DNA from 3 places in the Mesorhizobium sp. C277A genome. Region 1 is predicted to be linked to each of the others. Evidence: predicted binding sites of a transcription regulator. Region 1 holds the regulator's gene; each other region holds the start of a gene.
What was found. The regulator LexA, encoded in region 1, represses DNA repair genes until DNA is damaged. The targets are predictions, from matches to a motif close to TGTTCNNNNTGTGTTCNG.
Positions count from the first base shown of each region.

Region 2: parE (DNA topoisomerase IV subunit B) is a predicted target of LexA. The motif match lies at 2,775-2,792, and genes of this name have one in related genera.
Region 3: dnaE (DNA polymerase III subunit alpha) is a predicted target of LexA. The motif match lies at 6,129-6,146, and genes of this name have one in related genera.

Region 1 covers NZ_JAMYVW010000002.1:1,926,629-1,934,872, reverse strand. Annotated here, with positions in the region: gene NKK52_RS09690 (GntR family transcriptional regulator) at 1-715, shown strand, start outside; gene lexA (transcriptional repressor LexA) at 921-1,703, shown strand; gene NKK52_RS09680 (ComEC/Rec2 family competence protein) at 1,697-4,153, opposite strand; gene arr (NAD(+)--rifampin ADP-ribosyltransferase) at 4,265-4,681, opposite strand; gene gltX (glutamate--tRNA ligase) at 5,142-6,566, shown strand; gene gltA (citrate synthase) at 6,748-8,079, shown strand; gene lpxB (lipid-A-disaccharide synthase) at 8,202-8,244, opposite strand, start outside.
Region 2 covers NZ_JAMYVW010000002.1:2,355,167-2,363,410, reverse strand. Annotated here, with positions in the region: gene NKK52_RS11860 (FUSC family protein) at 1-547, opposite strand, end outside; gene parE (DNA topoisomerase IV subunit B) at 650-2,704, opposite strand; gene cpaB (Flp pilus assembly protein CpaB) at 2,963-3,868, shown strand; gene NKK52_RS11845 (type II and III secretion system protein family protein) at 3,947-5,347, shown strand; gene NKK52_RS11840 (hypothetical protein) at 5,352-5,618, shown strand; gene NKK52_RS11835 (CpaE/TadZ family protein) at 5,663-6,877, shown strand; gene NKK52_RS11830 (TadA family conjugal transfer-associated ATPase) at 6,874-8,244, shown strand, end outside.
Region 3 covers NZ_JAMYVW010000002.1:2,335,101-2,343,344, reverse strand. Annotated here, with positions in the region: gene NKK52_RS11775 (cytochrome b/b6 domain-containing protein) at 1-609, opposite strand, end outside; gene NKK52_RS11770 (DUF1345 domain-containing protein) at 746-1,438, opposite strand; gene NKK52_RS11765 (YaiI/YqxD family protein) at 1,460-1,933, opposite strand; gene gfa (S-(hydroxymethyl)glutathione synthase) at 1,998-2,567, opposite strand; gene NKK52_RS11755 (S-(hydroxymethyl)glutathione dehydrogenase/class III alcohol dehydrogenase) at 2,635-3,762, opposite strand; gene NKK52_RS11750 (acetyl-CoA carboxylase biotin carboxylase subunit) at 4,000-6,012, shown strand; gene dnaE (DNA polymerase III subunit alpha) at 6,273-8,244, shown strand, end outside.

The DNA of each region.
Region 1 (8,244 bases):
CAGGCGCGATATTCTTGCGACCCGGCTGGCGCCTGCCGCGCCGTTGAAGCTGAGCACGCTGCGCAACACCTACGGCATCGGCTGGACGCCGTTGCGCGAGGCGCTGTCGCGGCTGGAGGCGGAACGGCTTGTGACCGCCATCAGCAACCGCGGGTTTGCGGTCGCTCCCGTCTCTCGGGCGGAGCTCGAGGATTTGGCACGTGCGCGGCTGGTGGTCGAACTGCCCCTGCTGGTGGAATCGATCGAGAAGGGCGACCGTGAGTGGGAAGACGCGGTCGTTGCCGCCCACTATCGTCTCTCACGGTGCGGGTCTGTTCTCGACGATCCATCGGATGATGCGGTCGACGCGTGGTACGAAAAACACGATGCCTTCCATGCGGCGCTGCTCAGTGCCGCGACATCCAGCTGGCTGCTGCGCTTCAATGCAACGATTTCCGACCAATTGCATCGCCATCACCGCTTTCTGGGTCTGGCCCCGACGCTGCGCGCCGCCGCCGGCCGCACGGACGGACACCGGAAGGCCGTGGCGGCCCTGCGCGACGCCGTGGCGATCGAACACCATACCGCCCTGATGGAAGCGGCCCTCGATCGCGACGTCGAACGTGCGAAAACTCTGATGACCGCTCACATCGGCTACACGCTGCGGGTCTATGCCCAGAGAGAACCCCGCGCGGATGCTGCGCAGCCCCGTCCGAAAAGGAAGCGGCGATCGTAGCCGACGACGCAGGGCACTTTGTCTTCGTTTCACCCCGTTGCTGGCAACTGGGCGCAGGCGGCGCTCGCAGCGCCGAACGTTACGCTGAACAAAACGTCAACACATTCATTAAACTTTAAAAGGTTGCGGAACACAACTGGAACAGATAGTGTTTGTTCTGGGTTTGTTTTTTCTGATTCTGGTTTCAGAACCCTTGGGGGCCGCGATGCTGACGCGCAAACAACATGAGCTTCTGATGTTCATCCATGAACGCCTGAAGGAGAGCGGAATCCCGCCGTCCTTCGACGAGATGAAGGAAGCGCTCGACCTCGCCTCCAAGTCCGGCATCCACCGCCTGATCACGGCGCTTGAGGAGCGCGGTTTCATTCGCCGGCTGCCGAACCGGGCGCGCGCGCTGGAAGTGCTGCGGCTGCCCGACTCGATCGCACCAGGCCTCAATGCGGCGAGGAAGTTTTCGCCGAGCGTCATTCAGGGCAGTCTTGGTCAAACCGGCCAAGGGCAAGGCGGCCAAGGACAAGGCGCGTTGGGCCAAGGCGGTCTCGGCCGCCAGATCAAGCCGGGCTCGCCGTCGCGTTCGATGTCGGCCGGCAATGACGATGCCGTTTCCGCGATTTCAATCCCGGTTATGGGACGCATCGCCGCCGGCGTGCCGATCGACGCCATCCAGCATCAGACCCATTCGATCTCGGTGCCGCCCGATATGATCATGGGCGGCGAACACTACGCGCTCGAGGTCAAGGGCGATTCGATGATCGAGGCCGGCATTTTCGATGGCGACACGGTCATCATCCGCAATGCCGACACAGCCAGCCCCGGCGAGATCGTGGTGGCGTTGGTCGACGATGAGGAAGCGACCCTGAAACGCTTCCGCCGCAAGGGCGCCTCGATCGCCCTGGAAGCCGCCAACCCGGCCTACGAGACCCGCATTTTTGGACCGGACAGGGTGAAGGTGCAGGGCAAGCTTGTCGGATTGATCCGGCGCTACTGAGCCGGCTTGGGTTTGTACTTTTCACGCTGGTTGTAAGGCGGCAGGCCGCGCGCTTCGCGGGAGAAGCGGCGTTGCTCGTGCCAGGGGCGATACGGCTTGTCGACGGCGAAGCGGATGGTTGGCGCTGCAGCTGCCGATTGCGGATCGAAGAAGACGGCGGCGCTGCCGTCGCGGGCCAGCTGTTTCTTCGTCACGACCAGCACCAGCGGGTCGCGGCACGGATTGTAGGCGGTGGCGTCATCGATGACGATCAGGCTCGCGAAGGCACAGGCCGGCCGCGCCGTCTTGCGGTCTTTCGCAAGCGCTACAATGGCTCCGGAAGGGTGCCGGGCGATACAGAGATCGCCGGTGCAATAGAAGGGCGAGCCGGGCGGCAGATCGAGCGGATCGAGATCGAACCGCGTATCTGTTGACTCGAAAATCTCAGGTGGGATAATGGTTTCGGCCCGCAGCGCCCGTTTCCAATTGTCCGTGGTGAATTCGTTGGAGCGTTCGCGGTTGAGGGCGAGTTCGCCGCCACCGATCGGCATGGCCACCAGATGCGCATCCTCGGATATGAGCACGTCGGGCGTAAGCACCTGCGGCACCGTCAACAGGCCGGCCAGCGCGAAAGGCACGGCCGCCAACCTGAGCCAGGTGGTGGCCATGGTGGCGATGACGAGGGCGACCGCCACCAACAGCACCGAGCGGATGGAGATCAGCCCGACGGCGTCGACCGGCGAGCGCTCGGAAATCCAGGCCGATATAGCGATCATCGCCATCAGACCCTTGCCCATCACATAGAGGAACGGCCCGTCGGCGCCGAACGGCATCGCCAGTGCGCTGAGCACGGCAAAAGGCATGACGATCAACGAAACAATCGGCATCACGGCCAGATTGGCGATCAGGCTGAGCGGCGACACACGCTGAAAATGCCAGATGGCGAACAGCAAGGTTGCACTGCCGGCGATGATCGAGGTCATGGCGAGGCCGCCCATGGCCAGCGCGAATTTTCGCGACAGGAAGCCGACGAAGGAGCGCTTTGCCGGCGGCGTTCTCACCTTGTCGGCGCGGTAATCGGCCCAGCCGGCATAGGCGCCGACAAGGGCGGCGGTGGCGGCAAACGACATCTGGAAGCTGGGACCGACCACCTCGTGCGGCGACACCAGGATGACGGCAATGGCGGAGATCGCCAGATTGCGCATGGTGAGTGCGGCGCGATCAAACAGCACGGCGACAAGCATGACCGCCAGCATGATGAAGCTGCGCTCGGCGGCAACCACGACGCCTGAAATGACGAGATAGGCGGCGATGGAGACGAGTGCTGCCACTGCTGCATATTTCTTGACTGGGCGGCGCGAAGAGAAATCGGGAAACAGCGCAAAGGCGCCACGCAGCAACGCCATGATGGTGCCGGCAACCAGCGCCATGTGCAGGCCGGAGATGGAGATGATGTGGTAGATGCCGGTGCGCCGCATCGCTTCGTTGACCTCGTCCGGGATGCCGGCGCGCACCCCGACAATCAACGCCGCGGCAATCTCGCCTTCGGCGCCGCCGATTTTGCCCCTGATATGGTCGGCAATGTTTTCGCGCGCGTTCTCGATTGCCGAGGAGAGCCGCGCGGTCAGCGGCGGCGGTCCCTGCGTAGCAATGGTTTTCGGATTGCCGAGAAAGAAGCCGCTGCCGCCGATACCGGTGAAATAGCTGTCGAAGGAGAAATCGTAGCTCTCCGGCCGCACCGGACCGGTCGGCGGCAACAGCCTGGCATAGCCGGTGATCAGGGAGCCGGCGGTCATATCGGCGGGAACGGTCCGCGCCGAGAGCCTGACCCGCTCCGGGGCGTAGCGCAGCTCGGGGTAAGCGGTCGAAACCACATCGAGCGTCAGCCTGATGCGGCCGCTTTCCATCTGTTCGAGACTGACGACGCGGCCGGTCAGCCGTGTCTGGATCTCGGAGCCGAGCATCTGCGTTCCGGCGCGCCAGGTCTCGACCTTGGCGGCGACGACGCCGAGCGCGCACAGCATCGCGGCCATGCAGAACAGATGCGTCCTCGGCCGCGATCGCGTGGCGACAGCGCAACATGTCGCCAGCACCACAATGGCGATTGGCTGCGCAAAGCCCGGCTCGCCGGCCAGCGAGAAATAAATGATGACGCCGGCCGCCAGGAAAACCGGCACCAGCAGGAAGGCGACGCCCCGGTCGAGCTCCGTGTTGGCGGCCACGGCAAGGCTGCGGCGGAGCGCGGGCCATGACGGACGGCGAAGCCGTCTGCGCAGACGGGCGATAGATCCGGGCGCTGTGACTTGCGCCGGCAACGCGTGACCGGGCAGCGCAGGCGCGACGCCGGGATGCGGCTCAGGCAGCGCGAGGGGCAGCGGCTCGGCATAGGGACTATCGGCAAACAGCGAGCGTTCGCTGACGCTTGCCTCGGCGCCTTCGCCTTCCTTCGTGCCCCGGCCACGTCCAGCCATCGGGTCTGCCCCTTGCGCCCCAGACCCCTATGCTACATGAACGCGCAAAGCGCGAAAGTCCGCGTGATCACGTCCACCGCGCCGGAATCGACCATCACCTGGCAAGGACGCTCAATCCTCAATCATATCCTGGCCCTCCGCTCTCAGGCGAGCAAGCCCATCGTGCATTGCCTTCAATTGTTCCGGTGTATGACCCTGCCATTCACCGAGTTCACCCAGGATGAGCAACGGATCACGGGAGCGGTAGGATTTCGTCGGATTACCGGGAAATTTTTTGTCGGTCAGGTTAGGGTCATCCATAAAAAACTCCGTCGGCTTTACGATGTAAATCCTTTGACGACCGTCACCCGTTGCAAGCTCTGCTCCCCAGATGGCGGCTTCCAGTGTCTGGGTGAAATAGATCCATGACAGTGGTTTACCTCTGAAATTGGAAGGGTGGCCGACGCTCAGCAGATCCCCGGGTTTCAAATCCGCCCGGGTACCATGGTAGAACGGATCACCCTCCGTATGGTCGGCGTTTTCGGTCATCGGTAGTCCTTCTTTCAATCATGCCTCCTTCGTGGCGAGACCGGCCTGCACACAGTTGCGGTGTTCACGATAATGATTGCAGAAAGGTCAATATGCGTGACCAAGCCAACGCTGTCACGGCGGCGTTGTAGTCGGGCAGTGCCGCATCCGTGAAGAAATGTCCGCTCGTCAGAGGGGGCTACCACCGTCGCAGCGATGTTCCAGGCACTGTGACGGACGCTGCAGCCGAATGAAACCCAGACATTGACGCTGCTGCCAAATGAGGTTGCGCGGAGGTGCGAACAGATTTTGTGCTACAAGGCTCCGGCCTGTTGACGCAACCGATAATTGCCGACGTGCCCCGGCCTCGTCCAGCCATCGGGTCTGCCCCTTGCGCCCCAGACCTCCTATGCTACATGAACGCGCAAAGCGCGAAAGTCCGCGCGATCACGCCCCGCTTTCCAAGCTTCCCGAGAGTTCCATGTCCGACACGGTCGTCACCCGTTTTGCCCCCTCGCCCACCGGCTATCTGCATATCGGCGGCGCGCGCACGGCGCTGTTCAACTGGCTGTACGCCAAGCACACCGGCGGCACGATGGTGCTGCGCATCGAGGACACCGACCGCGAACGCTTCAACGAGGCGGCGACACAGGCCATTCTGGATGGGCTGACCTGGCTCGGCCTTTCCTGGGACGGTGAGGCCATATCGCAGTTCGAGCGCGCGCCGCGCCACCGTGAGGTGGCCGAGGAGCTGGTGCGCCTGGGCAAGGCCTATTACAGCTACGAGACGCCTGCCGAGCTCGAGGCGATGCGCGAGGCCGCACGCGCCAAGGGCCTGCCGCCTCGCTACAACGGCCAGTGGCGCGATCGTGCCCCCTCGGAGGCGCCTCCCGGCGTCAAGGGCGCCATCCGCATCAAGGCGCCGACCGAGGGCGAAACCGTGGTGCACGACCGTGTGCAGGGCGAGGTGCGCTTCCCCAACAAGGACCTCGACGATTTCATCATACTGCGCTCGGACGGCAATCCGACCTACATGCATGCCGTCGTCGTCGACGACCATGACATGGGCGTCACCCACATCATCCGTGGCGACGACCATCTGACCAACGCCGCGCGCCAGACGGTGATCTACAACGCGATGGGCTGGGACGTCCCGTCGATGTCGCATATCCCGCTGATCCACGGCGCCGACGGCGCCAAGCTGTCGAAGCGGCACGGCGCACTCGGCGTCGAGGCTTATCGCGCCATGGGCTATCTGCCCGAGGCGCTGCTCAATTATCTGGCACGGCTCGGCTGGAGCCATGGCGACGACGAGATCATGTCGATCAAGGACATGATTTCGTGGTTCGACATCGGCGATGTCAACAAGGGTGCGGCGCGCTTCGACTTCGCCAAGCTCGAGTCAATCAACGGCGCGCATATGCGCAAGATGGCCGATGCCGAGCTGTTCGACATTTTCGTCGCCACTCTGCCATACCTGGAAAGCGGACCGGCTATCGCCGCCCGTCTCGACGACGCCAGGAAGGCGCAGCTGCTGGCTGCCTTGCCGGGCCTGAAAGAGCGCGCCAAGACGCTGGTGGAACTGGCCGATGGCGCGGCCTTCCTGTTCGTCGAGCGGCCGCTGCCGATCGACGAGAAGGCGGCAGCACTGCTCAGTGCCGACGCGCGCGCGATCCTGCGCGGCGCACATGCCGCTTTGCAGACTGTTTCGGGCGATTGGTCGGCTGCCGCGGCTGAAGCCGCGGTGCGCGAGTTCGCAGCGGCCGGCGGCCACAAGCTCGGCGCCGTGGCCCAACCGCTCCGGGCGGCCCTTACCGGCCGTAGCACCTCGCCCGGCGTGTTCGACGTGCTTGCCGTGCTTGGCCGCGAGGAAAGCGTGGCGCGGATTGCGGATCAAATCGATTAGGAGCGAGCTGGCCCAAAAAGATTGGCATTGAAAGGCGGGTTTCGCAGTGCAACATTAGGCCTTGGCCCAATCAGGCACGCACCTCCCAAAATGCGGTGGCGAGTTCGCGCATTCCGGTGATTTCGACGTGTCGTTTGCAGGAATTGCCTTGCCGGCATGAGGAACATGAAGGAGTTTGAGAATGAGCGAAGCTGCGACAAGACTGGAAACCGGCAGCAAGACGACGCACCCGTCGACTGCCACGCTCGAACTGGCCGGCAAGACGCATGAATTCAAGGTGCGAAGCGGGTCGGTCGGGCCCGACGTCATCGACATCGGTGCGCTCTACAACACCACCGGCGCCTTCACCTACGATCCCGGCTTCACTTCGACGGCGAGCTGCGAGTCGGCGATAACCTTCATCGACGGCGATGCCGGCATCCTGCTTCACCGCGGCTATCCCATCGACCAGCTGGCCGAGCATGGCGACTTCCTCGAAGTCTGCTACCTCCTGCTCTACGGCGAACTGCCGACCAAGGCGCAGAAGGACGATTTCGACTACCGGGTAACGCGCCACACCATGGTGCACGAGCAGATGTCGCGCTTCTTCACCGGCTTTCGCCGCGACGCGCATCCGATGGCTGTGATGTGCGGTGTGGTCGGCGCGCTGTCGGCCTTCTATCACGACTCCACCGACATTTCGGACCCATACCAGCGCATGGTCGCCTCGATGCGGCTGATCGCCAAGATGCCGACGATTGCGGCCATGGCCTACAAATACCATATCGGCCAGCCCTTCATTTACCCGAAGAACGAGCTGAACTTCGCCGCCAACTTCCTGCACATGTGCTTTGCGGTGCCGTGCGAGGAATACAAGATCAATCCGGTGCTGGCGCGCGCCATGGAGCGCATCTTCATCCTGCATGCCGACCACGAACAGAACGCCTCGACCTCGACGGTGCGGCTTGCCGGCTCGTCGGGCGCCAATCCGTTCGCCTGTATCGCCGCCGGCATCGCCTGCCTGTGGGGCCCGGCGCATGGCGGCGCCAACGAAGCGGCGCTCAACATGCTGGGCGAGATCGGCCACGTCGACCACATCCCGGAATTCATCGCCCGCGCCAAGGACAAGAACGATCCGTTCCGGCTGATGGGCTTCGGCCATCGCGTCTATAAGAACTACGATCCTCGCGCGAAAATCATGCAGAAGACGGCGCATGAGGTGCTGGGCGAACTCGGCATCAAGGACGATCCGCTGCTCGACATCGCCATGGAGCTGGAAAAGATCGCGCTGACCGATTCCTACTTCATCGAGAAGAAGCTCTATCCGAACGTCGATTTCTATTCCGGCATCACGCTGAAGGCGCTGGGCTTCCCCACCACCATGTTCACCGTACTGTTCGCGGTCGCCCGCACCGTCGGCTGGATCGCGCAGTGGAAGGAAATGATCGAGGATCCCCACCAGAAGATCGGCCGTCCGCGCCAGCTCTACACCGGCGCGCCGGAACGCGACTACGTGCCGATTGCGAAAAGGTGAAAGAGAGTGAATGGTGAATGGTAAGTAGTGAATAGCAGGTAGTAAGTAGCAGCTTGATTATAGGCGAGAGCGCGTTAATCCTATTCACTATTCACTATTCACTATTCACTATTCACTATTCACTACGGCCTATTCGCTCTCCCGATGTGGCGAAGAACGACATCG
Region 2 (8,244 bases), 430 kb from region 1:
AGATGATGGCATCAGCGGCCAGCTTGGGCAGGATCAGCCGGCTGGTCAGGCCGGCGCAGACGATGCCGAGCACGATCTCGGCGCAGCGCGCGACAGCGAGATCGACGACCACGTGCGGCTGGCCGAAAGCCGGCAGCCCAATGATCATCGCGGTATAGCCGGCAAGTGCGGCGCCATAGGCTTCCGGATTGCGCAGCAGCGACGAAACCAGCGTGCACAGCCCAATCCAGACGGACAGCGCCGTGACCAGCAGCCAAGGATTGGTGCCGAAAACCGAGGTGATGCCGATCGCCGCAAGTCCACCGGCCAGCGTGCCGAGCAGCCGGTAAAAACCTTTCGCCAGCACCATGCCGGCGACCGGCTGGGCGACGATGAAGACCGTCATCATCGCCCATTGCGGGTGGTCGAGTTTTAGCGCGTAAGCGGCGAGAAGCGCGATCAGACCGGCCGAAACCGTGCGCAGGGCGAAAATCCAATCCGAGCGCGTCGGCTGCGTCAGGCCCGCCAAACTGGTTTCGAAGTCGCTCTTCAGCCGCGCCCAGATCACAAGCTGGTCTCCGTATCGGAAGCGCAGGCTAGAGCAGTTCCAGGAAAAGTGTGAAACGGTTTTCCGCCCGGAACTGCGTCAAAACGAAGAGTTGGCCGGCGCTCAGATATCCAGCACTTCCGTCGCGGCGAATTCGGCGCGTTCCTGGATGAAGCGGAAGCGGGCTTCCGGCTTGGTGCCCATCAGCGCGTCGACAGCATCCTTGGTCGCCGCCACGGCGTCGATAACATCGACCCTGAGCAGCGTGCGCTTCCTCGGGTCCATGGTGGTTTCCTTGAGCTGCGCGGCCATCATCTCGCCCAGGCCCTTGAAGCGGCCGATCTCGACCTTGGCGCGGCCGGTGAATTCGGTGCGCAACAGCTCGTCCTTGTGCGCATCGTCCCTAGCATAGGCAACCTTGCCGCCTTGCCGGATCGAATAGAGCGGCGGCACCGCCAGATAGAGATGGCCGCCGTTCACCAGGTTCGGCATTTCCTGGTAGAAGAAGGTGATCAGCAGCGAGGCTATGTGAGCGCCGTCGACGTCGGCGTCGGTCATGATGATCACGCGGTCGTAGCGCAAATCCTCGTCGCGGTATTTCGAGCGCGTGCCGCAACCGAGCGCCTGAATCAGGTCCGAAATCTGCTGGTTGGCGGCTAGCTTGTCGTTGCCGGCGCTGGCGACGTTGAGGATCTTTCCGCGCAGCGGCAGCACCGCCTGGCTGGCGCGGTCGCGCGCCTGCTTGGCCGAGCCGCCGGCCGAGTCGCCTTCGACGATGAACAGTTCGGCGCCCGCGGCGGCATTCTGCGTGCAGTCGGCGAGCTTGCCGGGAAGGCGCAGCTTGCGCACCGCATTCTTGCGCGACACTTCCTTTTCCTGGCGCCGGCGCACCCGCTCGTCGGCGCGCGCAATCACCCATTCCAGCAGCTTGGAGGCTTCCTGCGGATTGTCGGCCAGCCAGTGGTCGAAGGGATCGCGGATGGCGGTCTCGACAATGCGAATGGCTTCAATCGTTGCCAGCCTGTCCTTGGTCTGGCCGACGAATTCCGGCTCGCGGATGAAAACCGACAGCATGCCGGCCGCCGAGATCATGACGTCTTCGGAGGTGACGATCGAGGCGCGCTTGTTGCCGACCAAGTCGGCATAGGCGCGAAGCCCGCGCGTCAGCACATTGCGAAAGCCGGCCTCATGCGTGCCGCCCTCGCCAGTCGGGATGGTGTTGCAGTAGGAGTTGACGAAGCCGTCACCGCCGAACCAGGTCACCGCCCATTCCAGCGAGCCGTGGCCGCCCTGCTTCTCGCTCTTGCCGGCGAAGATTTCGCGGGTCACCTGGAAATCATCGCCGAGCGATGCCTTGAGATAGTCCTTCAAGCCGCCGGGGAAATGGAACTCCGCCTTGGCCGGCGTCTGGTCCTTTTCCTTGATCAGCGATGGGTCGCAGCTCCAGCGGATCTCGACGCCGCCGAACAGATAGGCTTTCGAGCGGGTCATGCGATAGAGCCGTGCCGGCTCGAAGGCGGCGCCCTTGCCGAAAATCTGCTCGTCGGGATGGAAGCGGATTTTGGTGCCGCGCCGGTTGTGCACTTCGCCGAGCTGCTCCAGCCCGCTCACCGGAACGCCGCGCGAGAACCTTTGGCGGTAAAGCTGGCGACCGCGCGCGACCTCGACTTCGAGATGGTCCGACAGCGCATTGACGACCGAGACGCCGACACCGTGCAGACCGCCGGAGGTCTCATAAACCTTGCTATCGAACTTGCCGCCCGAATGCAGCGTCGTCATAATGACTTCGAGCGCCGGCTTCTTGAATTTCGGATGCGGATCGACCGGAATGCCGCGGCCATTGTCGGTGACGGTCAGAAACCCGTCGGCCGACAGCTCGACATCGATGAAAGTGGCATGGCCGGCGACCGCCTCGTCCATCGAATTATCGATGACCTCGGCAAACAGATGGTGCATCGCCTTGTCGTCGGTGCCGCCAATATACATGCCGGGACGGCGCCGCACCGGCTCCAGCCCCTCCAGCACCTCGATGTCGGCGGCGCTATAGCCCTCGCTGCCGTCCTTGGTCGCGGCAGGACGCTTCGTGGCCTGCACCAGCGGGTCGGCCGGGCGCGAAGGTGTCCGAGCCGGTTGGGGCTGCTTTTCCAGATTGCCGAAAAGATCGTTGTTGTCGTCCATGCCTGCCATAGAATCCGGTGCCGCGAATCACCCGTCGATACTGCCACGCTTTTCGGCGCCAAGCGACGGAAGTTCCTGTTACGTTCGGGGATTTAACCCCTTCTTATCCTAAAACCTTTCGATAACCAAGCCGGCGGAAATAGGTCCGTGCGGAGCCGCTGGGATTCCTGAATCTTTAACAAAGCGGCCTAGCGTCGCCCCAACAAAACAAAAGACCACGAGAGTCAGGGGTTGGTTGTGAGGGGCAAGGCCATAACGATGATTGGCATCGCTGCCGTCTTCGGCGCGATTTCAATCTTTGCCGCGGATTTCTGGGTGAAAAGCCAGGCCAAGGCCGATGCCGAAGAGAAAACGGCGTCGATCCCGGCGCCCGCCGTCCCCAAGGTTGTCTTCAAGACCATCGTGGTGGCCAACGCGCCGCTGCGTTACGGCATGGAGCTTGACCGGGCGCAGCTCAGCGAAATCCCATGGTCCGAGGATTCGGTGCCGCAGGGCGCGTTCACCACAGTCAATGCATTGCTCGCCGAAGGCAGCCGCGTGGTATTGTCGCCGATCGAGATCAACGAGCCGGTGCTGATCAGCAAATTGTCGGGGCCGAACGGCCGCGCGACGCTGTCCAACATGATGACGCCCGGCATGCGGGCGGTGACAATCCGCACCGACGAGATCGCCGGTGTCGGCGGCTTCGTCATGCCGGGCGACCGGGTCGACGTGGTGCTGACACGCGATGCGGGCGAAATCCAGGAAGTGGCCAAGAACGCGCAGGGCGCTGCCGGATCGACCGTTACCTCCGAGATCGTCGTCTCCGACGCCAAGGTGCTGACCGTGGGGCAGGGCGCCGACGAGCGCCAGACCACACCGCAGATCGCCAATTCCGTGACCATCGAGGTGACGACCGAAGGCGCGCAGAAAGTGGCGCTTGCCCGCACCGTCGGCACCTTGTCGCTGTCGCTCCGCTCGGCCGCCGACGGTGGTGCCGCCAAGGACGGCGTCACCACCATCTCGTCCTTCGGCGGATCGGTCGCCTCCGGCGTCCAGGCCGCTGCCGGCGCGCTGTTCACTGCCGCGACCAAGGAGCCTGAGAAGCCGAAATTCAAGACGATCATCGTGACGCGCGGCACGCAGGTCGAAGAATACCAGGTTCCTGCGCGGGACCAGCAATAACTGCCGGTGGGAACCGGGCGAAGGACGGGACAGATGTCGGGACTTCATGCATTTCAGACGACGAAAGGGCTGCGCCCAATGCGGGCGCTTGCGGTGGGGGCTTGCCTTGCCGCGGCCGTAATGCTCGGCCTCAGCGCGCCAGCCAAGGCCGACAACGATATAGTCCATGTCTCGTCGACAACGAATGCGTCGATCAAGGTGGCCAAGGGCAAGCCGAAGACGGTCATGACCAATGCCGCCTTCTACCAGATCGTCATCGGCGATCCGGAGATCGCCAACGTCAATCCGCTGACCGACAAATCCTTCTATGTGCTGGGCAACAATCTCGGCACCACCGGCATCGCGCTGTTCGACGAGAACAAGCAGCTGGTCGGCACCGTAGACATCGAGGTGACGCTGGACACCGACCAGCTGGCCAGCACCATTCGCGCCAGCGTGCCGGACGCCAAGATCAAGGTCGGCTCGGCCAATGGCCGCGTCGTGCTGTCGGGCGAGGCCGATGACGCGGTCGCCGCCGAGAAGGCAAGCAAGATCGCCAGCCGCTTCTCCGGCAATGAGGAAGTGATCAATTCGGTCAACATCTCGTCCTCGCAGCAGGTTCAGCTCAACGTCCGCTTCGTCGAGATCAATCGCCAGGCCGGACAGGATCTCGGCGCCAAATACAGCGCCAATTTTGCTTACGGCATTGGCGGGCGCGACGTCACCATCGAGCCGGGCTCGGTGCCGGGAGCCGGCAATGGCGAGATCATCGGCCGGCTGCTGTCCAACGGCCTGTCGATCGACGTCGCCATCAAGGCGCTGGAGGAACGTGGCCTTGCCCGGCGGCTGGCAGAGCCGAACCTGATCGCCCGCTCGGGCCAGACGGCAAGCTTCCTCGCCGGCGGCGAGTTCCCGATCCCGGTCTCCGAGGACAATGGCAAGATTTCCGTCAGCTACAAGAAATACGGCGTCAGCCTCGACTTCACGCCGACGGTTCTCAAGGACGGGCTGGTCAGCCTTGACATCGCGCCGGAAGTGTCCTCGATCGATGCTTCGGCCTCCTACAATATCGGCAATATCTCGGTGCCGGGCTTTATCGTGCGCCGCGCCAGGACATCGGTCGACCTGAAGAACGGCCAGAGCTTCATGATCGCCGGCCTGCTGCAGTCACAGAACGACATCACCACGTCGCGTCTTCCCGGCCTCGGCAAGCTGCCGGTGCTCGGCTCGCTGTTCTCCTCCAAATCATATCAGCGGCGCGAGACCGATCTGGTGATCATCGTCACCCCCTATCTGGTCAAGCCGGTCGATCCGTCGAAGAAGCTGCTCGAGCCGACCGACGGCACGCAGCCGGCCAGCAATGTCGACTATTTCCTAAACAACACCGAGGAAGTGAAATCGTCCGACGCCAATCGTGCAGTGGCAATGGCCAGCGGCAGTACGGCACAGCCGGCCGCGGTCACCACCGTCGGGCATTTCCTCGACCTGCCGAAGGATTGAAGCCATGCGCGTGGAACCATGCATCGCCCTGCTGCTCGCCGGCCTCGCCAGCGGCTGCACCAGCGACGACTATATCCGCTCCGAGGGACCGACGATGGCGGCCGGCAACGCACAGGCCGCCAATACGGCCATGCAGATGGTCGATCCCTGGAAATACGGCGTCCAGAACACCAGGCTGCTGGTGCCGGCGCAGCGCAGTGAGGCGGCGGTCAACGCCGCCGACCAGGCTGCTGCCGCCAAGGCAGTGCAACCGACAGCGACAACCGATTGATTTGCCCGGTGATTTGACCGGGAATGACCTGACAGGCTGACAAAATGGCAAGCGGCATAAAGACCAAGAAAATCCTGCTGGTGTCCAGCGACCGGACCTTTGTGCAGGATACGCGCACCGCGTTCGCGGCTTCGGAGGTGATCCAGCTTTCTACCGTTGAGAAGAACATTACCGAACTGCGCGGCGAGGTCCAGGAAGCCGATTTCGGCGCGCTCATCGTCGACATGGATGCGGCAAAGCTGGAAGAGATCGAGTCGCTGCAGCGCATCATGCGCCGGCTTGAAGGCCGCGTTCCGGTGGTCGTCGTCACCCAGGAATTCAACGCAGCCGCGGTGCGTATCCTGGTGCAGCTCCAGGTCGCCGATTTCCTGGTCAAGCCGATCACCACCGCCGATCTGGTGCGGTCGGTCGTGCGCGCGCTGCAAGGGCCGGGGCGCGAGGAAAACACCGAGTCGCAGATCTATACCTTCATGCCGGCCGCCGGCGGCGTCGGCACCACGACGCTGGCGCTGCAGACCGCCTTCCAGCTGCATCATTCGGTGACGCGCGGCGCGTCGACCTGCGTGGTCGACCTCAACTTCCAGCAAGGCGCCTGCGCCGAATATCTCGACCTCGAGCCGCGCTTCGACATCACCGAAATCGAGAACCAGCCCGAGCGCCTCGACCGTCAGCTGCTGGACGTGATGCTGTCCAAGCATGCGAGCGGGCTCTGCGTGCTGGCGGCGCCAACGCATCCGTCGGAAATGCGCTCGTTCAAGACCGATGTCGTGGTGCGCATGCTCGATCTCGTCTCGGCCTATTTCGACAACGTCGTCATCGACATGCCGCGCACCTGGTTTCCGTGGACGGAGACGGTGCTGCTCGGCTCCAACAAGCTCTACATCGTCGCTGAAATGACGGTGCCATGCCTGCGCCATACACAGCGGCTGATCCAGGCGGTCTACGAGACGGCAGGCAAGGAAGTGAAGCCGAACGTGATCGTCAACCGTTTCGAGCAGAAGATGTTCGACAACGGCATCAAGCAGGCGGATGTCCAGGAAATCCTGGGCGAGCATTTCGTCGGCGGCATCTCCAACAATTACCGGCTTGTGCGTGAAGCGGTCGACCGCGGCGTGCCGCTGCATGAGATCGACCCGAACGCCAATGTCGTCAACGATCTGAAGAGGATCATCCTGCCGGAAGAAGCCGTGGTGACGCCGGAGAAATCGCGCTCGCTGTTCGGCATCGGCAGGGGCCTCCTGAAGAGGAAAGCCGGATGACCAGCCGCTTCTCGACCCTGCAGAACCGTGACGTCCGCGCGCTGAAACCGGCCGAGGCGGCGCCGGTCGCGCATCACGCCGTGGTCATCCCGACGAACCGCAAGGCCTTGCCGCCGAAGCCGGAGACAACACCGGGAAAAAGCGCCAACAAGGTGCTCGATGCCCGCGTGCGCATCCACCGGCTGCTGCTCGAGGAAATCAACCTGGTCGCGCTGGAGCGCCTGCCCAAGGATGAGATGCGCCGGCAGGTGCAGGAGTTCGTGTCGGAAAAGACCCGCCAGGAGCGTATGGCGATCAACACCGTCGAACTTGAAGCGCTGGTCGATGACATCGTCGATGAGATGGTCGGCCTCGGCCCGCTGGAACCGCTGCTCAAGGACCCCGACATCAACGACATCCTGATCAACGGCCACCAGAACTGCTTCGTCGAAAAACGGGGCAAGCTGCAGCAGGTCCATATCCCGTTCAAGGACGAGGCGCATCTGTTGCGCATCGTCAACAAGATCGTCGCCGCCGTCGGCCGCCGGGTCGACGAATCGCAACCGATGGTCGATGCCCGCATGCTCGACGGCTCGCGCTTCAACGCCGCCATTCGCCCGGTCGCCGTCGACGGGCCGCTGGTGTCGATCCGCAAGTTTTCAAAGAACAAGCTCGGCCTGCACAAGCTGGTCGAGTTCGGCGCCATCACCCAGAATATGGCCGAGGTGCTGGCGGCGGCAGTCCACGCCCGCAAGACGACCATCATCTCGGGCGGCACCGGCACCGGCAAGACGACGATGCTCAACGCATTGTCAGCCTTCATTCCGGAAGACGAACGGTTGATCACCATCGAGGACGCGGCCGAACTGCAGCTGCAGCAGCCGCATGTCGCGCGCATGGAAACGCGCCCCGCCAACATCGAAGGTCATGGCGAGCTGAAGCAGCGCGACCTGGTCAAGAACGCGCTGCGCATGCGCCCTGACCGCGTCATCCTCGGCGAGTGCCGCGGCGAGGAGGCCTTCGACATGCTGCAGGCGATGAACACCGGCCATGAAGGCTCGATGGCGACCATCCACGCCAACACGCCGCGCGACGCCATTTCGCGCCTCGAGCAGATGCTGGGCATGACCGGCATGCCGATGACGGTGCAGTCGATCCGCAGCCAGATCGCCAGCGCGCTCGACCTTATCGTCCAGCTGACGCGACTGTCGGACGGCAAGCGCAAGGTGACCAGCGTCGCCGAGGTGACCGGCATGGAAGGGGACGTCATCCAGATGCAGGAGATATTCCGCTTCGTGCGCACTGGCATGGAGGCCGACGGCAAGATCCTCGGTCACTACGAGGCGACCGGCATTCGCCCGCGTTTCCTCGAGGACCTGCGCAATATG
Region 3 (8,244 bases), 410 kb from region 1:
CAGTACGCCGCCATAGGCCATTTTCTGCAGCGTGTTGTATTCGCGTGTGTGGTGGAACCTGAGCTTGGCGTGCTCGATGATGTCCTGCGGCAGCCGCTTGAGATCGTCAAGGCGCGGCGCCAGATCGCGGCGCAGATGGCCGTTGACCAGGCTGGCGACCAGCCAGACGACCAAGGTGGTTGTCAGTATCCAGGCGAAGAAGAAATGCACGACGCGGGCGGTGCCGAGATCGTAATAGGACGGGATTGTCGCCCAGGACGGGAAGGCACGCGACGTTTGCTGCCCGGCCGGGCCCGACCAGCCGAGCACGCCTGTGGTGTCGAAGCGATGGCCGAAGATTTCGGTATAGCCGCGCGGGCCGGTGGCGGTGTTTTCGGCGCCGATGGCAAAGACGGTGTTGTTGTACTCGAAGCCGGATTGCTTGCCGATGTAGAGCTGCGGCCGGGCATTGAAGATCTGCAGGCCGGACAAAAGCATGAAGAACAGCGAGATCGCCCACAGCCAGTGCGTCAGGCGGGTCCAGCGCGATTGCCGGTAGATCAGCGTCGCATCCTTCGTTGAGGCGGCATCGACGCCTGCGCCGGGCTGACTCATGGTAATGGTTTCCATCTTTTCCTCGCCTCCGGCTGCGCGATCCTGGGATGGCCGCGCTCGTCCTTGTCCTCCCAATACGTCGCTATCGAAAGCGATGTTTCATGCGGTCACGTTTTTATTACGGGCACGGGTTTATCGCGGGCACGGATACTCAATTGCCGAGGCTCACCGCGAGATTGACGACGGCGGCGACGATGACGGCGTTGAAGAAGAACGACAGGATCGAATGGACAAGCACCACGCGGCGCATATGCGAGGTCGTGATCGCGGTGTCGGCGGTCTGCGCGGTCATGCCGATCACCGTCGCGAAATAGAGAAAGTCCCAACCGTCCGGCCGTTTGCTGCCGGGAAAATCGAGGCCGCCGACCGGTATCTTCTTCTTGGTTTCGGCATCGATCGCGTCGCCGTCCATCCAGTAGACATGCGCATAGTGGAGGGCGGCCATGGCATGGATGGTGAACCAGCCAAGCGGGATCGACAGCATGGCGAAGCCGAGTTCGATGGGGTCGCGATCCTTGTGATTGATCAAAAGGAACAGCAGGACAATGGCCATGGCGACGATGCCGAGCGTGATGGCAAAGATGCCCAGCACTGGGAGGTCCAGTTCGCGCGCGTTCTTGCTGAGATAGCGGCCGGACAGCAGCGGCATCTTGGCGATGACGAGCGCGATGAAGACGACGAAGAAGGAATCGGCGGCAATCGAGATCGAATAGGCAAGCCGCGTGAAGACGGGGAGCGATCCAATCAAAGGCAATACCGCGGCAAATACGACCAGACCGACGGCTAGCGACACAAAGAACTGCTTGTGCCGCTGCAAGGGGTTATTCGGCGATGTGTCGGCCATAGCCCGACCTCGGATGATGCTTCACGTCTGGTCGGGTGTGACGGATTTCAGAGCCCGCCGCAAGATGCGGTCGAGTTCGCCGAGAAAACGCGAGCGATCCTGTGGCGCAAAGCTGGCATTGTAGCCCTTGCTCTCGCCGGTTTCGCGCAGATGCTGTTTCAAATCGCGCATAGCCACCGCCATGCCGATGGTCTCCGGCGTGAATGGGCGTCCGGTCGGCCCGAGCACATGGGCGCCGAGCGCGACTGTGCGGGCGGCAAGCGGGATGTCGGCTGTGATCACGATGTCGTTGGCCTTGGCATTGTCGACGATCCAGTCGTCGGCGGCGTCGGCGCTCTTGGACACCACGATGTTGCGGATCATCGGATCGCGCGACGGGCGCAGGCCGCCATTGGAGACGTAGGTGACGACGACACCATGGCGCTCGGCGACCTTCTCGACCTCGGCTTTCACCGGGCAGGCGTCGGCGTCGACGTATATGGCGGGTGCGGGCATTGTCTCTCCAAAACGAACATGGGGCCGGCATGTTATCCGGCCCCATGCCAGAAATCTTGGCTTGTCAGGCTGGCAGCGCGCCCGACTTCTTCGCGGTCCAGGTGGCGATATAGTCCATCAGGCCGGGGTTGAGACAGTCATAGGGTTCTAGGCCGATCGACTTCAACTGGCCGCGGATGCCGTCCATCCGCTTCGGGTCGACGCCGGATTCGATGATCGACGAGACGAAAGCGGTGAAGCCCGGCGGCGACCAGCCGTCTTCCTCGAAACGTTCGGGATGGATGAAGGACAGGCCCTTGAACGGATGGTCGCGTTCGACCGGCCCGTGCATGTGGACGCCGCAGCCGGTGCAGGCATGGCGCTGGATCAGCGCCGAGGGGTCGGCCACCTTCAGCTTGTCGCCATTCTCGGTCACGGTGACATCGCCGGTGCCGGCGACCGCCACGACCGAGAACACCGCGCCGTCTGGCTTCCAGCATTTGGTGCAGCCACAGGCATGGTTGTGGGCGATCTGGCCCTTGACCTTCACCTTCACCGGCTTGCTGGTGCAGGCACAGACCAGCGTGCCGCCGGCAAAGCTTGCGCTTTCCTTCGGCAGGCCATTGTCGATTTTCGGATGCAGTTTCTCAGGCATTATCTTCCTCCCTTGTTGAACCCATGCAACTACAGTCGCTGGCCCTTCGGTCGGCGGCTTCTTCTCCTCAATAAACGACGACGCTCCTGATCGACTTGCCCTCATGCATAAGGTCGAAGCCCTTGTTGATGTCTTCCAGCTTCAGCAAATGGGTGATCATCGGGTCGATCTGGATCTTGCCGTCCATGTACCAGTCGACGATTTTTGGCACGTCGGTGCGGCCGCGTGCGCCGCCGAAGGCGGTGCCCATCCAGGTGCGGCCGGTGACCAGCTGGAATGGCCGGGTCGAAATCTCCTGGCCGGCGCCGGCCACGCCGATGACGACCGACTTGCCCCAGCCGCGATGCGAGGCTTCCAGCGCCTGGCGCATCACCTTGGTGTTGCCGGTGCAGTCGAATGTGTAGTCGGCGCCGCCGATCTGGTCGGCGCCGCGCTTGGTCAAGTTGACGAGGTGAGGAACGATGTCGCCGTCGATCTCCTTCGGATTGACGAAATGCGTCATGCCGAAGCGCTCGCCCCATGCCTTCTTGTCGTTGTTGAGGTCGACACCGATGATCATGTCAGCGCCGGCGAGCTTCAGGCCCTGGATGACGTTGAGGCCGATGCCACCGAGACCAAAGACGACAGCAGTCGCGCCTTGCTCGACCTTCGCGGTGTTGATGACCGCGCCGATGCCGGTGGTGACGCCGCAACCAATGTAGCAGATTTTGTCGAAGGGCGCGTCCGGGTTGACCTTGGCGACGGCGATCTCGGGCAAAACGGTGAAATTGGAGAAGGTCGAGCAGCCCATATAGTGGAAGATCTTGTCCTTGCCGATCGAGAAGCGCGAGGAGCCATCGGGCATCAAGCCTTGGCCCTGCGTGGCGCGGATGGCGGTGCACAAATTGGTCTTGCGCGACAGGCAGGATGGGCACTGCCGGCATTCCGGCGTGTAGAGCGGGATGACGTGGTCGCCCTTCTTGACCGAGGTGACGCCCTTGCCGACATCGACGACAACGCCAGCGCCTTCATGGCCGAGGATTGCCGGAAACAGGCCTTCGGGATCGGCGCCCGACAGGGTGAACTCGTCGGTGTGGCAGATGCCGGTCGCCTTGATCTCGACCAGCACCTCGCCTTCGCGCGGTCCGTCGAGGTCGACCTCCATGATTTCCAACGGCTTTCCGGCGGCGACAGCGACAGCGGCGCGGGTTTTCATTAGGCAATTCCTCCCAAGGCGATTGGTCTTCAGGCTTTCAGGGTTTTTATACTGTTTCAACCCGATTTGGCGACCAAATATGGCGCAAATCTTGGCCCAGTCGTCGGCGAGCCCAACCTTCGCCCCTCGGCACGGCCCTGGCGGGCAGGGAGTGTCTTGATGGGTGCGCTGCCGGCGGTGCTTGAGCCCGGCTGCCGAAGCCCATAAGAAGGACGAAAGACCGAGGAAACGCCTTCGATGTTCACGAAAATCCTGATCGCCAATCGCGGCGAGATTGCTTGCCGCGTCATCAAGACGGCGCGCAGGATGGGGATTGCCACCGTAGCGGTCTATTCCGACGCCGATCGCGACGCCGTGCACGTCGAAATGGCCGACGAAGCCGTGCATATCGGCCCATCGCCTGCCGCGCAAAGCTATCTTCTGCCTGAAAAGATCATCGCCGCCTGCAAGGAGACGGGCGCGCAGGCCGTGCATCCCGGCTACGGATTTCTGTCGGAGCGGGCCGCCTTCTGCGAAGCGCTTGAGGCTGAGGGCATTGTCTTCATCGGTCCGAAACCCAAGGCTATCAAGGCGATGGGCGACAAGATCGAATCGAAGAAGTTCGCCAAGGCCGCTGAGGTGTCGACGGTTCCCGGCTGGCTTGGTGTCATCGAAAATGCCGACCATGCCGAAAAGATCGCCGGCGAGATCGGCTATCCCGTGATGATCAAGGCCTCGGCCGGCGGCGGCGGTAAAGGCATGCGCATTGCCTGGAGCCAGTCGGAAGTGCGCGACGGCTTCGACCGGGCGCGCTCGGAGGCGAAAAGCTCGTTCGGCGACGACCGCGTCTTCATCGAAAAGTTCGTCGTCGATCCGCGTCATATCGAAATCCAGGTGCTGGCCGACGCGCATGGCACCGCCCTCTATCTCGGCGAGCGCGAATGCTCGATCCAGCGCCGGAACCAGAAGGTTGCGGAAGAGGCGCCGTCGCCATTCCTCGATGCCAGGACGCGCAAGGCCATGGGCGAGCAGGCCGTGGCGCTGGCCAAGGCGGTCGACTACCAGAGCGCCGGCACCGTCGAGTTCATCGTCGATGCTGAAAAGAACTTCTATTTCCTTGAAATGAATACACGATTGCAGGTCGAGCATCCGGTGACGGAGCTTGTTACCGGCATCGACCTGGTCGAGCAGATGATCCGTGTCGCCGCCGGCGAGAAGCTGGCGATCGAGCAGAGCGACGTCAAGCTGAACGGCTGGGCGGTGGAAAGCCGGCTCTATGCCGAGGATCCCTATCGCAATTTCCTGCCCTCGATCGGCCGGTTGACGCGCTACCGGCCGCCGGAGGAGGGCAAGTTCGGCGATGTCTTCATCCGCAACGACACCGGCGTCACCGAAGGCTCCGAGATTTCGATGTTCTATGATCCGATGGTGGCAAAACTCTGCACCTGGGCGCCCACGCGTATCGAGGCCATCGATGCCATGTCGGAAGCGCTGGACAGTTTCGTCGTCGACGGCATCGAGCACAACATCCCGTTCCTGGCGGCGCTGATGCAGCATCCGCGCTGGCGCGAGGGGCGGATATCGACGGGCTTCATCGCCGAGGAATATCCTGACGGCTTCGCGCCGATCGTGCCCAATGGCGATGAAAAGGCAGTGCTGGCGGCGATCGCCACCGCGGTCGAGCTTCTGCGCCGCGATCGGCTTGACCGGCTGGGCGGGCGGCTGGCGCCGCATTCGGGCGCACTCAAGCGCGATTGGGTGGTGAAGCTCGGCGACGACTATCTCCAGGCTTCGATCATCGAGGGCATGATCTCCATTCCGATGGAAATCGATCTGTCGGTCGATGGCGGCAAAGCGCTGACCGTGGCGTCCGACTGGCGGCCGGGCGACCTCATCTGGCGCGGCACTGTCGGTGCCCGCAAGGTCACGGCGCAGATCAGGCCGCTGCCGAACGGCCTGCGCATCGCCTGGAAGGGCATGTCGGTGACGGCGCGCGCCATGCTGCCGCGAACGGCTGAACTGGAAAGGCTGATGCCGGAAAAGGTGGCGCCGGACACGTCCAAGATGCTGCTTTGCCCGATGCCGGGCCTGGTGGTGTCGATCGCGGTTGCCGAGGGGCAGGAGGTCAAGGCCGGCGAGACGCTGGCCGTGGTCGAGGCGATGAAGATGGAAAACGTGTTGCGCGCCGACCGCGATCTTGTCGTGTCGAAGCTCAACGCCAAGCCGGGTGACAGCCTGGCTGTGGATGCGGTGATCATGGAGTTCGCCTAGAGATTGTTTGGAAATTCTACTCCGGCGGCCATCTGAAGGCGGTTTCTGCGCTTCCCGTGCTCACGGACCAATGGCCGCTGCGCTCCGGTTCTCGAAACCACCATCATATGACTCGCCAGAGCGAATTTCGAACAATCTCTGAGCCGTGCGGCTGGGTACGGAAGCCTGTGGTCGGTGGTCATTTGTGCTGGACTGGCATCGCCCGGTCCGGGACAATACATCTCCATCGACTCAAAGCCCTTCGAGCAATTTGATACATCATGGCGGATGACAAACTTCCACGCGATCCCCTGAAGCGCGAAGCAGCGCTCGCTGCTGCGCGCCCTGAGGCACCGGCGCGGCGGTTCATCCATCTGCGCGTGCATTCGGCGTATTCGCTGCTCGAGGGAGCCTTGCAGGTCGCCGCTGTCGTCGCCCATGCCGTCAAGGACGAGTGCCCGGCAATCGCCGTCACCGACACCAACAATCTGTTCGGCGCGCTGGAATTTGCCCAGAAAGCGGTGAAAGAGGGCATCCAGCCGATCATCGGCTGCCAGATCGATCTCGCCTTTTCCGGCGAGACCAGTGACGCACAGCGCGACCGCCGCCGCCACGGGCCGGAGATGAACGCCGTGGTGCTGCTCGCCGCCACCGAGGTTGGCTATAGCAACCTGGTCAGGCTGGTCAGCCAGGTCTATCTGGAGACGCCGCCGGGCGAGCCCGTGCATCTGACGTCAGCAATGCTGGAAGGCCATAGCGATGGCCTGATCTGCCTCAGCGGCGGGCCGCGCGGCCCGATCGGCCGGGCGCTGAAGGAGGATCGCCGAGATCTTGCCGAGACGCGGCTTCTGGCACTCAAGGCGCTGTTCGGCGACCGGCTCTATGTCGAACTGGACCGTGTTTCCGGTTATGACCGCGCCATCGAGAAATCATCGGTCGACCTTGCCTATATCCATGATCTGCCGCTGGTCGCCACCAATGAGGCGTTCTTCGCCGCCCGCGACGACTATGAAGCGCATGACGCGCTGATCGCCATTGCCGAAGGGTCCGTCGTTGCCGCCGACAACCGCCGCCGCCTGACATCGGACAATTTCCTGCGCAGCCAGGCCGATATGGCGCGGCTGTTCACCGACCTGCCGGAAGCGATCGACAACACCGTCGAGATCGCGCTGCGCTGTTCCTATTATCCCAAGACCCGCAATCCGATCCTGCCACGCTTTACCGGCGGCGATGTCGCCGACAATGAGGTGGCGCTGAAAGCGGAGGCCGATGAGCTACGCCGGCAGGCGCATGAGGGGCTGGAGGCGCGGCTGGCTGCGCATGGGCCCACTTCCGGCTACACGGTCGAACAATACCGCGAGCGGCTCGATTTCGAACTCTCCATCATCGAGAAGATGAAGTTTCCCGGCTATTTCCTGATCGTCGCCGACTTCATCAAATGGGCCAAGGCGCAAGGCATTCCGGTCGGGCCGGGCCGTGGTTCGGGCGCCGGATCGCTGGTCGCTTATTCCACGACCATCACCGACATCGATCCGCTGCGCTTCTCGCTGCTGTTCGAGCGCTTCCTCAACCCCGACCGCGTGTCGATGCCCGACTTCGACATCGACTTCTGCCAGGACCGGCGCGAAGAGGTCATCCGCTACGTCCAGCAGAAATATGGCCGCGACCAGGTTGGGCAGATCATCACCTTCGGTACGCTGCAGGCGCGCGCGGTGCTGCGCGACGTCGGCCGCGTGCTGCAAATGCCTTACGGCCAAGTCGACAAGCTCTCCAAAATGGTGCCGCAGAACCCCGCCAATCCGGTCAAGCTGGCGGATGCCATCGCCAACGAGCCGCGCTTTGCCGAGGAGGCCGAGAAGGAGCCAATCGTGCAGACGCTGCTCGATATGGCGCAAAAGCTGGAAGGGCTCTACCGCCACGCTTCGACGCACGCCGCCGGCATCGTCATCGGCGACCGGCCCTTGTCGGAACTGGTGCCGATGTACCGCGATCCGCGCTCCGACATGCCGGTCACCCAGTTCAACATGAAATATGTCGAACAGGCCGGGCTGGTGAAGTTCGACTTCCTCGGCCTGAAGACGCTGACCGTGCTGGAGACGGCAGTGAAGCTGATCCGCCGGCGCGGCATCGAGATCGACCTGGCGACGATCCCGCTCGACGACCCTGAAACCTACGCCATGCTGTCGCGCGGCGAAGTGGTCGGTGTGTTCCAGGTGGAAAGTGCCGGTATGCGCAAGGCGCTGATCGGCATGC